DNA from 4 places in the Paenibacillus naphthalenovorans genome. Region 1 is predicted to be linked to each of the others. Evidence: riboswitches for the same ligand, from Rfam matches in the RefSeq annotation. Region 1 holds a riboswitch; each other region holds the start of a gene.
What was found. A riboswitch is a leader RNA that binds a small molecule or an ion and turns the genes downstream of it on or off. The one in region 1 is predicted to bind cyclic di-GMP.
Positions count from the first base shown of each region.

Region 2: linked by a shared signal. The riboswitch ahead of IJ22_RS23855 (sensor domain-containing protein) and the one ahead of IJ22_RS15135 (hypothetical protein) in region 1 are both predicted to bind cyclic di-GMP.
Region 3: linked by a shared signal. The riboswitch ahead of IJ22_RS13390 (flagellar assembly protein A) and the one ahead of IJ22_RS15135 (hypothetical protein) in region 1 are both predicted to bind cyclic di-GMP.
Region 4: linked by a shared signal. The riboswitch ahead of IJ22_RS12355 (response regulator) and the one ahead of IJ22_RS15135 (hypothetical protein) in region 1 are both predicted to bind cyclic di-GMP.

Region 1 covers NZ_CP013652.1:3,087,866-3,091,076, reverse strand. Annotated here, with positions in the region: gene IJ22_RS15140 (phosphoenolpyruvate synthase) at 1-1,296, opposite strand, end outside; cyclic di-GMP riboswitch class I at 1,570-1,657, shown strand; gene IJ22_RS15135 (hypothetical protein) at 1,794-2,000, shown strand; gene IJ22_RS15130 (HD-GYP domain-containing protein) at 2,070-2,675, shown strand; gene IJ22_RS15125 (acyl-CoA thioesterase) at 2,867-3,211, shown strand, end outside.
Region 2 covers NZ_CP013652.1:4,836,111-4,839,321, forward strand. Annotated here, with positions in the region: gene IJ22_RS23845 (2-keto-4-pentenoate hydratase) at 1-56, shown strand, start outside; gene IJ22_RS23850 (alpha/beta fold hydrolase) at 100-918, shown strand; cyclic di-GMP riboswitch class II at 1,264-1,347, shown strand; gene IJ22_RS23855 (sensor domain-containing protein) at 1,439-3,211, shown strand, end outside.
Region 3 covers NZ_CP013652.1:2,702,093-2,705,303, forward strand. Annotated here, with positions in the region: gene IJ22_RS13390 (flagellar assembly protein A) at 1-1,421, opposite strand, end outside; cyclic di-GMP riboswitch class I at 1,522-1,607, opposite strand; gene IJ22_RS13395 (helix-turn-helix domain-containing protein) at 1,790-2,692, opposite strand; gene IJ22_RS13400 (DUF429 domain-containing protein) at 2,661-3,211, opposite strand, start outside.
Region 4 covers NZ_CP013652.1:2,475,129-2,478,339, reverse strand. Annotated here, with positions in the region: gene IJ22_RS12360 (aldo/keto reductase) at 258-1,238, shown strand; cyclic di-GMP riboswitch class I at 1,481-1,563, shown strand; gene IJ22_RS12355 (response regulator) at 1,752-2,114, shown strand; gene IJ22_RS12350 (metal-dependent hydrolase) at 2,338-3,030, shown strand; gene IJ22_RS12345 (GNAT family N-acetyltransferase) at 3,048-3,211, shown strand, end outside.

The sequences.
Region 1 (3,211 bases):
ACTGACCGTGCGTAATATTGTGCCTATCGGTATGGATCGATGGCGAAAGGCTTCTCGGCTCATGACTTCCTCCAAAGCTGACGCTATGGATTCATCCATGCCCTTGAATATTTTTAGCATTCTGTTTCGAACAGGCCTTATAGAAAGAGGAGCGGTAAAATCAGCAAACATTCTTCCCCCTGCATGATGCAGGATGTACGGTTCGGATGAAGCAGGATTTTTCTTTATAAAATGAAGAAGGCGGCTCAAAACGGATATAGCCAGCGGTTTCATTGGATCAGTCATCATTTGAATGTAGCCGAAATTTATAAATACATGCAATTGATTATCTGAGACAGGCGGTACCGGATATAACGATGTAATCGGCCGACTTTGGAGAATATAAAATTGACCGTCGGCAAAACCCCACTCCACATCTTGCTCCGAGGCATAGTGAGCTTCAATTTTTTTACCCAATATTGCCAGTTGAATGATTTGATGATCCGTTAAAGCCTGCAGCTGCTGTTTCTCCGGAGGGAGATGCTGAGCAACCGTTCCTCCTTCCGGCACGGCATATATGGCTGTTTCCTTCTTGGAAACCTGTTTTTTTACGATTTCACCTGCACGCACCTGATACAAATCCGCAGTAACCAAACCGGATACAAGGGCTTCTCCCAAACCGAAGCTTGCATCGATCGATACCGTTCCGCGATGTCCCGTGACCGGATCCGCCGTAAACATAATTCCGGACACCTCCGGGAAAATCATGTGTTGAACAACGACGGAAATAAACACTGAACGGTGGTTAAAGCCGTTTTTGGCGCGATACGAGATCGCCCGGTCTGTAAACAGTGAGGCCCAGCAGTTTTGTACGGCTTTGAGCAGCTGCTCCAGTCCGCAAACATTCAGATAAGTATCCTGCTGTCCCGCGAACGAGGCCGTCGGCAGATCCTCAGCCGTAGCGCTGGAACGAACAGCATAAGCTTGAGCTATCCCAGTGGTTTCCCACGCTTTTGAAATGGCCGATTTAACAGAGTTGGGCATCGAAAGGGAGGTGAGATGTTCGCGAATACGCTGTCCCAATATACGTATTTGCTCCAATTGTTCATGGCTGACGCGGTCCAACTGATCGAACAGTTCCTTCATCTCCCGGCTGGATTGAATGAATTGGCGGTAGGCGGCAGTTGTCACGCAAAAACCCTGCGGTACCGGGAAGCCGGCTCTTTTCAGCTCCCCGAGGTTGGCTCCTTTTCCGCCCACAGCCGGCAGATGGGATTTATCAATACTCTGAAAATTCAGCACATATATCGTTGGCATTTTTCCAACTCCTTAATACGAAATGGCAGCTTGCATTGGTTCCCAATATATTGATCTTGTCACTGAGTTGTCAACCATTTTTTTGCTGATTTTCATATTATTCCATCCCCCGGCAAAAGCCGTTCTCCAATCGATGGTTTACATGAGGAGAGGCTTTTCCATTCACAATATATAGTATAAAAATGAAAATTTTTACTATAAAAAAGGAATTTGATTGAATATGTCGAACATTGTTAGCTAATATCTAGTTTTTTCTAACTAATCTCCTTTGAAAAGTGATAAAGGCACACCCATTGAAAAGTGGGGTCGCAAAGCTACAGGGGCTTCAGTGTGATAAACACTATGCCAGCCAGTTACCGAAATCCGGATCATCAATCCTCCAATTTCGGGGGATTTTTTGGTTTTGGGACGTATTATGTAGCATTCTTCCATCGTCACTCTAAGTAGATGAGTTGGTCCGTATTTTGTGAAATCATTGATGAGAGGAGAGAGTGAAAATGTATCTTGGCCGAGTTCCTGCAATGGGATTGGATGAGATTCGAAACCAAACCTATGAGGAATTAAAACACCACTACACAAACCTGAAAGCTGAATTAAAGGTGGCTCGCGTTAATTTTGAATTTGAAAGGGCAGCCGATCTTAAGGAAGAAATCGATTTTATTTTAAAAGAATTATCAAGAAAAAAGGAAAAAAAGACCAGTTGATGATTGACATACGGGACGGTTTCATATGAAGTCTGCATGGATCAGTTTCTTGGTATGGAGGAGTAAGTCATGAAAAATGAACGATTGCTGTACATTCTTTTTAGATTAATGAAGAAAGAGTTAAGTACATACGAACATTGCATGCGGGTTGGCAAAATGGCGAGAATCATGGCATCCTATCTTCATTTCAATCAGGAACAAACACGTAGTCTGGTCGTAGGATGTCTGCTTCATGACATTGGCAAGATTTTTATTCCAACGGATATTATTACAAAGAAAACAGGTACGACGGCAGAAGAGTGGGAAACCATGAAACGTTATCCTGTGCTCGGAGCAAATCTGGCGCAAAAAGAAGGAATTCATGATTTGAATATTATTGAAATCATTAAATACCACCGCGAACGCTGGGATGGGTCCGGTTATCCTTATGGCTTGCGCGGTGAGTTCATTCCGACTTTTGCGCGAATTTGCTCTATCCTTGACGCTTTTGATGACATGCTGCAGGACGGTCCTCACAGAAAAGGTTTATCCGTTCAAGAAGCCAAGCAAGAGCTGTGGTATCAGAGCAGGAAGCAATTTGACAAAAATCTTGTTCAGGTTTTCCTGAGCATCCCGTTGCATGAATTAAAGACATTCTCCGGCTTCGGCAAATGGAGAAAAGAATATTACGGTTGAGTATACCAAATGCCTCCTGTGATTAATCCGGGGGGCTTTTTTACATTCGGTTTTCTCCAACGGCGCCGGATTTGGGCAAACGGGAAGCGACACAGCATTGACAACATCTGGGTTAGCCTGCATAATGTGTTCAAAACGTACATGCGCGTACGGATGATGTACATGAACATGAAGGAGCCGGCAGACTGTATATGGAACAAAGATATGTCAAGGAATCTAGATGCTACAAAACATCCCGAGTATTTCCGACGGATGTCAATAATCACAATACGCTGTTTGGCGGAAAGCTGATGGCCTATATCGATGATATCGCTTCTATCGCGGCTTCCAAGCACTGCCGCAGAAACGTCGTGACGGCTTCGACGGATTCTGTCGACTTTTTGTCACCGGTTCGAACAACAGATTCGGTATGCTTGGAATCCTTCGTAACCTGGACGGGAAGAAGTTCTATGGAGGTCTTTGTCAAAGTGATTACCGAGGATTTGAAAACGGGGGAGCGCACCATTGCCGCGACGTCATTCCTTACTTTCGTGGCG
Region 2 (3,211 bases), 1.7 Mb from region 1:
CGGTCACGGCGATCTGGGACCGGCTGGGAACGATGCAATTCAGGGTGCAAGGTTGAAGTGCCGGCTTACATTCATATTATTTATCGGGGAGGTTGGCGTATGCAGGAGCAAGGATTGTATGACACGATCGGCGGTCATCGCGTGTATTATCATGAAGCCGGACAAGGGGAGCCGCTGCTTTTGATTCACGGTTCCGGGCCTGGGGTTTCGGCTTGGGCGAATTGGCGTTTGGTGTATCCGATTTTATCGAAGCATTATCACGTATACGCTCCGGATCTGATCGGCTTCGGCTCGTCGGAAAAACCCCCTTCGGCTCAATACGGGGTGGACGCGTGGGTGGAGCAGCTGATCGCATTCATTGAAGCGAAGCATATCGGGCCGACGTCGATCGTCGGTAATTCCCTCGGCGGCTGTCTTGCTCTGCATTTGGCCTATCGAAGGCCGGATCTGGTGAAAAAGCTGGTGCTAATGGGGAGCGTAGGTGTTTCCTTCCCTCTGACGGAAGGTCTGGACCGTGTGTGGGGCTATACGCCGGATCCGGAAACAATGAGACAGTTGATCCAAATTTTTTCCTATGACAAAAGCTTTGCCGAAAACAGCGATCTGGTGCATATGCGTTATCAAGCCACTTTGAACGAAGAAAACCAGTCGGCCTTCGCTTCGATGTTCCCCGCCCCGCGGCAGCGCCATATCGATGCGATGGCTTTAAAGGAGGATCAAATCAAACGGATCGATTGTCCGGTGCTGCTCGTGCACGGTCGGGAAGACGAAGTGATTCCGGTCGAACAGACCAGCTGGAAATTGGCGCAGCTGCTGCCGAATGCGGAGTTTCATATGTTTTCAACATGCGGACATTGGACGCAGATCGAAAAGACGAATTCGTTCTGCACATTGGTGGAATATTTTTTGCAAAAATAGATGCTTTATAACGGAAAAGAAGCCGCGCCGCAGGCTGCCGCGGGCGGCTTCATGGCGTGATCGCCCGCCCGTTGAATTGAAAAAAGGAAATGTGCAGTGTGAAGATCAGGCTGGGGCCCTGGTCTTTTTTTCGTTCCCGGCGGATCATTTTACAATCAAGATATTGGAAATTAATTTTCGATCGTTTATAATAAAAACCAGGTCCGTCGTCCTAGAAACAGGAGCGCGCGAGAAGCGGACTATTCCTCTTCATGAGGCCGAAAGGCTACCCGTCAGTCCCGGCAGCCGGCCCGGATAAGGGTGTCTTTCTTGGAGTATTGTGAACGCAATGATGATCATAACCCCCATCTTTGTGGAAGCCATGATCAGCCATTCTCAACTGGGCACTTGAATGGCTGGGAGCGAGTAGTGCAACCGACCCCATAATCTATAGGGTCGGTTTATTTTTTACAATGAATTTCGGTGGAGCCGAACCATTCCGGCGGCATCCTTCCAAATCAAATTTAACGGGTGATGAGAGATGAGAAATCAAGGTTCAAATCGTGTGTCCGTTTCACCAACATATCCTTTTTTGGAAAGCCCATTATTCGAAAAGGACGAGAAATTGAAAAATATTTTAAAGGAATTGGCCGATATCAGGCATGCCTTGGACCAGTCCTCCATTGTGGCCATAACCGACCCGCGCGGGATCATACTCTACGTTAATGAACAGTTTTGCAGAATCTCCCGATATGAAAGGGAAGAATTGCTTGGTCAGGACCATCGGATACTTAATTCCGGGTATCACTCCCGTGATTTTTTTAAGAACATGTGGGCCACCATCGGATCCGGAGATATTTGGAGGGGGGAAATACGGAATAAAGCCAAAGACGGATCATTCTATTGGGTAGATACGACCATCGTTCCTTTTTTAAATGAACAAGGAAGACCGTATCAATATGTTTCGATTCGAAATGATATCAGCCTCCGAAAACAAATGGAAGAAGAGATCAGGAAAAGCGAGGAAAGATACCGTTTAATCACCGAAAATTCGTCGGACCTGATTTCAATCATTGATGCGGAGGGGAATTTTTTGTATGTGTCTCCTTCCCACGCAAGCTTATTAGGACACGATTTGGCTGATTTTGAATCCAGCCAAATCCTTCAATGGGTGCATGAAGAAGACCGCGAGACGGTCGTTGATGCGATTGAGAGCCGGCTGGCCGCAAGAAAAGAGTCTCCGCCGCTGGAGTTCCGGGTCCGTACGAGGGGCGGCAGCTATTGCTATATGGAAACCAAGATCAATCCGATCCTCAACCAATCGGGCGAAGTCAACAGCCTGACTCTGATTATGCGGGATATCACCGAACGGAAAAAGTCGGAACAAACGATTTACCATTTAGCTTACCACGATACATTGACGGATTTGCCGAACCGGAGATTATTTATGGATCGGTTGCGTAAAGAAGTCCATCAAGCTAAGCGCCGTCATTCACAATTGGCCGTCATATTTCTTGATTTGGATCGGTTTAAATATATTAATGATTCGCTCGGTCATGAGGCCGGAGATCTTTTTCTCATCGAAGCAGCCAAAAGAATCAGTCATTGCATTCGTTCGAATGATATGGTCGCCCGATTGGGGGGCGATGAGTTTATCGTATTATTGACGAACCTGTCGAGTTCGGCGGAGGTCGAATCCATATCTCAAAGGATCCAAACCAGCCTCCAGGAACCGATCGAGCTGTTCGGGCAGCGCCATTGTATTTCTTGCAGCATGGGTATCGCCCTTTTTCCATCGGATGGGAGGGACCCGGATGAATTGTTAAAACGAGCGGATATGGCTCTATATGCTGTGAAGGATAGCGGCAGGAATGGAGTTTCATTCTTTCATTCGGATATGGAAGAGCGTTCTTTGGAACGCATCCTGTTGGAAAATGAACTGAAAAAGGCCATTCAATATGAGCAATTTCGTATTGATTATCAGCCCAAACTCGACCTTGCGACAGGGAAAGTAACCGGCATGGAAGCGCTTGTTCGTTGGGATCATCCCGAATTAGGGAGGATCGCGCCGAATAAATTCATACCTATAGCCGAAGAAACCGGATTAATCATTCCTTTGGGAGAATGGGTTCTTCGCCGAGGATGTGAGCAAAATAAACATTGGCAGGATCAAGGATACCCTCCGTTAAAAGTTTCCGTGAATTTGTCTGCCCGACAATTCTATCAACCTGACCTGTTGGACATGATCAGCAGGATATTGAAGGATACCGGACTGGAACCGCAATGGCTGGAACTTGAGGTTACAGAAAGTATT
Region 3 (3,211 bases), 390 kb from region 1:
CGGGAGAGCTGAAGGAACCGTTCCAGCATGTCTTTAAGATTCAGCCAAGCCGTCTTGTCTCGGGACCGGATATTAATAATCACCGATAACGCTTCTTTGGCCAGTTTATAAATATCTTTAAACTTGTTTTCCACGAGCAGTAAAATAATTTGTCCGTAATGGGGCTTCTGCCCCTTCTTTTCCACCATCTCGAAAAGAAGCTTCGCTGCTTCAAGCAGCTGTTCGAATTGGGACATTAACAATTTGGAATTGTTGTAAAGCCGGTTATACAACACCCCGAAATAACCGGAGTACAGATTGCTTTTGATCGCATTGCCTTGAATGTAAATGCTGCCGGTTGCCGTGACGGTAGCGTTGTAGACACTGCCTGAGATATACACATTGCCAAGCGACTCGACGATCATGCTTTCCATCACGTTTCCATAAATGATAATGTCGCCGGAAAAAACAATATGTCCCGTTTCAATATTGACATCGCCGGGTACGATATAAGCCTTCGTAATATCAAAAAACTTCGTTTGGTTGCCGGTGATGCGCGGTCTTCCTTCTCTAAGAGCGATAACGAAGCCGTCCTCCCGGATTTGCACCCCGTCTTTGGCTACAATAACAATATCCTTCGGTTCTTTTGGCCGAATGAAATTGCCATATACGTCGTAGCCGACGGTCCCTTCTTCCGGCGGAATTTTTCGGGCGATCACATCTCCCGGAGTGACCGAAGGAATATTTAAATGATTTCTGTAATCGACCACGCCCCCGATTTCCACATACTGATTTTCCACCTGCTCTGTGAAAAAGAGCTGCAGCTCCGCATCCTTTCCGGGAACCGGAGGCTTTCCCCGCGCGATCAGAATCGGCTCGAATGTCGGGTTAAGCACTTCCTCAAACACTGCCCCGATGTTCCGGTTTTTCGTGATCGACAAACGATCCAGCTCAAGAATAATATCGTTAAACTCCAGTTTGTTAAGAATAATCGATTGGTCTTCTTCCGCTCTGAGAACCAAATGGGCGGCAGGCTCGCACTCGCTGAGCTTCCATACATACCTGACGGGTGAATGCACAAGCAGGTAGGCTTGCATACGATCCTCGGATACCTGAATTTCAAACAATGGAGATTCCTCTACGGACCACTCCAGCTTGTCCTTGGATGTTACGGTTACCGTACCGGAGACCGCTTCTCCATTTACAGTCAGCTTGACCGGGGGTATAGCCTCAATGGTAAGGGGCGACATCTCGTCATCCGACGTATGTACAAAAATTTCATTTCCGCTTACACTAAACCAGCCTCGGTTCGTATTTTCTTTATGCCCGCCGAGAGCTTCCTCTTTGGAATAATCCGACAAACCGGCACCATTCGGCGCTGAATCCAACGCCAACGATTTTATCATTTTGACCAATTCCATTTCCGTAATAGAGTCGGACATCCGGACTACCTCCTTCCTCTGAATCAAGCGTTTTGCAGCTTAGAAAAAATGCACCTTCTCCAGCCGGGGAAAGGTGCATGAAAAATACGTTCCTTCCATTATCGGCGGCATGGCTGCCATAGCATGAAATACTTTAGGCCCATTGCTTTGCGTCCTTGCCTTTCGACAAGTTTGCCATTATCGTAATGAAATATTCCGTTTTATAATTAAATTATAATCAAGCAGATCGGCAAACGACAACACGATATAAGACAAAAGGACTAATCCATGCTTGTAGAAAGTATTTTATGTGTCATTTTTCGCTAAGATTCGACAAAAAGGTTAAAACATTGCATTATTTACGCCCGTTTTTACATATTGTTACAGATCTAATCGCGCCAAAGCTCGGTAATCGGAACACCCAGTGCATCCGCAATACATTGTATGGTATATTTATGCGGGTTTGTAATTTTTCCGTTTCTCATTTTGGAGATCGTGCCCATGGACAGTCCGGTCAGCTCAGAAAGCCTGGTTGCCGTCATACGGCGTTCCGCCATCAGCATGCGCAGCGTAACAGCTATTCCCGACGGTTCCCGTGTTTGCCCGTTTGCCAGGCATTTGCCGACAAAGGCAATTCGGGTGACTTCCTGCCTGCCGTTTAACAGAGGTTGAAAGCGAAATTCCATATCTGCCTGTCGATGGTTATGTACCCACTCCAGCGCCATACTGAAGCCGGATGCGGACAATAAGGCCTGGCGGAGCGAGTGCCTTACCTGAAGCAAATGTTTGGATCCGACAAAAGAAAGAAACGGCTGCGCTAACAAATCTTTTCTCTGCAGATCCAGCAAGGGGCCGTGGAGCGAGCAATCGGTAAAGCGGAATTTCGTCGTCAGCGTTCCGCTTACCTCATACCCCGTACCCTGCCGTAAAATCCATTTTTTGTCGCTGACGTCTCTGACAACCATAATATAGTAATAGACCCCATCCATAACCGTTTCGCGTAAAGATAGCTCCACATCCACTTGATGCCCGTGTTTTACGGTCCATCTCTCTTCCGAAAACAGAACCTCATCATACTCAAAAAACTCCGGGCGCTTCAATACCCAATCCCTGTATTCAGCCGATAGAAAAGATAAGAAGGATGCCTGCCCCAGCTCTTCTTTTGTATAGCCGATGATCTGGAAAAAAGCCGGATTCGCCTCCTCGACCATGAATTGACGGCCATCCCATTTGCAAAGACAGATGCCAACCGCAGCCTTTTCAACCATCAAGCTTGCCCAACGATTCGGCATTGTGCTTTTCCAACCTTTCCTCTTTAAGAAAACAGTAATAAGCTATGATCCGTTGTATTCCCAAGCGGTCCCCATCTCCGCCCTCGGGCAGCTGCCTCGGTCTGCCTTCACTCAACCATGCCGTTACCGCGAGCACAAGCGCATCGACGATATCGTCCCGCGCCACCGCTTTGCGCGGATACCGCAGCATCAGCTCTTCGACAACCTCGTCGGCTTGTGCATACACGCCCCGCAGATGCGCCATACGCTCGTCAAAGCCCGCCTGGCTCTTCTTCCCGCTGTGCATCGGGCCGCCGAAAAGCTGTGCGAGGCAAAGCTCCGGATGCGACTCGCGAAACGTTAAGCGGGCCGCTTCATCCTGCCGGAGCAGCCGGTCCAGCGTGCGAATCTTCGGGACAAGCGCCCAGGTTTGGCGCGATAATCCCCGACCGCTGAGCCTGCGCTGGAGCGCATTCGCCTGCGCATAATCCGTGGCACTCAGCACCTCGCGGACGGGCGCAGGGAATATGCTGGACGCCC
Region 4 (3,211 bases), 610 kb from region 1:
TCTTGGTTCACCCTTGGTTCACCCGTTGGAAGGCAAAAAGCGGTGAAGGTATTCCGGTCTTTTATGGTATGATGTAAACAGGCGCAAGCCGGAGATGGAGCCCTCAATGACGAATACATAACCCGGGAGCGCTTTTGAATTGGAATTGTGCAGTTTTGCGGATGAACACGTTGAACGTAAACCAATGTGCGCTGAATGCATAGAAGGCGGATTCTGTCGGCCGATGCCTTTGGCTCATGAAGAGGAGGGAAGGTTAGATGCAATACCGTACATTAGGTAAAACAGGAATGAAAGTATCCAGTCTTTGCTTCGGCACAATGTCCTTCGGAGGTGCAGCCGACGAGGCAGCCTCTATGGCCATGTTCCGAAGATGCCGGGAGGTAGGCATAAATTTCTTCGATTGCGCCGATGTGTATAATAAAGGGCTTGCAGAAGAAATATTGGGCAAGTGCATTGCCGGAATCCGCAATGATGTCATTCTTACCAGCAAAGTTCACGGGAAGACCGGAGAGGGCATCAATGACCGGGGCTTGTCACGCAGGTACATCATGCTTGCGGTAGAGGAAAGCTTGAAGCGGCTCGGAACGGACCGGATCGAATTGTATTTCGTTCACGCTTTCGATTCGGAAGCGGATATGGAAGAGATTTTGCGGGCTATGGACGATCTTCAGCGGCAGGGAAAAATACTGCATCCGGCAGTCAGCAACTGGGCGGCTTGGCAGATCGCGAAGGCGCTTGGGATTTCAGCCAGGGAAAGCCTTGCCCGGTTTGAATGCATTCAACCGATGTACAACCTGGTGAAACGTCAGGCGGAGGTCGAAATTTTGCCGATGGCTCAATCCGAGCGGATGGGCGTCATCTCCTACAGCCCTCTGGGAGGCGGACTGTTGACAGGGAAATACGGTGTCGGCCGAAAGCCTGAACTGGGGCGGCTCGTTGAGCAGGCGAATTACAAGCTTCGTTATGCCGATGCAGGCTATTACGAGACGGCGGACCGCTTCACCCGGTACGCGGATGAGCATGGCGTTCATCCGGTTTCATTAGCGGTGGCATGGGTCATGTCTCATCCCGGGATCACGGCCCCGATCATTGGCGCCCGCAGTGTTGAACAGTTGGAGCCCTCGCTTGGAGCGCTGAACATAGACATGACTCCGGAGTGGAGAAAGGAGATTTCCGCACTATCTCCTGAACCCCCATTGGCGACAGACCGATCCGAGGAAGCTGCCCATTCAAGATGAAACCGGATGCTGAAGAGGGACGGGCACGTCAGAGGCGGCATAAGCAGCGGACATCCGGGATTCTCATATTAAACATGGCGCTCTACAGCTTACTGATAAAAATTGACAAAATTGTGGCAATGCCTGGAGCGAACAGGTATAATTATAGATAAGAAAAGAAGAGCCGTTTAACCTTATTCAGGCCGAGAGTTCGCTCTTGTATTTTCACCATAGGATGCTATAATACATTTGATTATCGGTTCACTCGACTAAGGCAACCCTGGTAAAAGTCAAGGACGCAATGCTAAAGGGACTAATGTGCAAACTACGTCAGCCAGTTGCCGAAGGACCGGAGGAAATCGTCTGATACGGGCCTCCTTTACGGCAAACGGGAGGTCTTTTTTTAGTGACCCGGCATCTCATCTCAAGTTTTTTCGAGTGTTACAAATCAGCTTGACTGATCACTTGCCATTATAGGACCGTGCTGCCACTTATCCTTGCGTACATACATCATACAAGTGGGGGTAATCCGGCGTGAAAAAAATTATTATCGTAGACGATTCTTTATTTATGCGTATGATTCTCAAAAATTCCCTGATCGAATTTGGGTATGAAATCGTGGCGGAGGCAAGCAACGGGCTGGAGGCCCTGACGCTTTATTCCGAGCTTAAACCGGATCTGGTTACGCTGGACATAACCATGCCGGAGATGGACGGCCTTACGGCGCTGAAGGAAATCAAGACGATGGACCCGGATGCCAAAGTCATCATGGTGTCGGCGATGGGGCAGCAGGCGCTTTTGATTCGTGCGGTTTCTATGGGGGCCATCGATTTTATCGTCAAGCCCTTCAGCAAAGACCGTGTAAGGGAGGCATTATTGAAGGCTTTTGCCGGATGAACCGGCCGGTTTTTCAAATAGGCGTTGGGTATGGGATGGAAAGTTTACGGTCCGCCTTTGAAATCGTGAAAGATGAGGGGTGGGGCTAGCGCACCCATGAACCGTCCGATGATCTTGCGGACGTTTTTCTTTTTTTGAGTTTATGGCGGGTTCTTTGTTACAATGTACATACGATGCTTGTCCTAAAGGAACCCGATTCCCATACCAAGGAGGAGTAACCATTATGGAAATTCGCTATCATGGGCATTCTTGCGTGCAGCTCAGTCACGAAGGACACTCTCTGATCATTGATCCGTTTATTTCCGGCAATCCTTTGGCAGCTACCAAGCCGGAGGATATCAAAGTGGAGCACATCCTGCTTACCCACGCACATCCGGACCATATTCTGGATACCGTGCCGATCGCAAAAAACAATGATGCCACCGTCGTTGCCACCTTCGAGCTGGCAACGTATATGAGCTGGCAGGGAGCGAAGACGTTTGCTATGAACATTGGCGGCCGTACCTCTCTGGGCTATGCGGAGATCGAGATGATCCAGGCTTTTCACAGCTCCGGCATCGTGCTCGAAGAAGAGAAGAAGATCATCTATGGAGGCATGCCGGGCGGCTTTATCATCCGGTGGAACGGTTTGACGCTTCTTCACAGCGGGGATACCTCACTGTTCTCCGACATGAAGCTCATTGGCGAGCGCAACCAAATTGATGTGGCGTTTCTGCCGATCGGCGACGTGTTTACGATGGGACCTCAGGATGCGGCTCTTGCTGCAGAATGGCTGAAGGCCAAGACCGTCGTGCCGCTGCATTTCAATACGTTCCCGCCGATCAGGCAGAATGCGCAAGCGTTCGCCGACAGCCTCACGTCAAAAGGGATTACCGGCAAAGCTTTGCGTCCGGGTGAAGTTTGGACGCTTTCATAGACCCGGGAGGTTTCGGCTTGAATCTGAACATTATACCCGTACATACGGAGGAGCAGCTGAATGACTGCTTTTCCGTTCGCATGAACGTTTTTGTACAAGAGCAGCAGGTTCCGCCTGACCTTGAAATGGATGAGTTCGACGTCTCATGGTCGGCGTGCCGGCATTTTCTCGCGGCGGACGG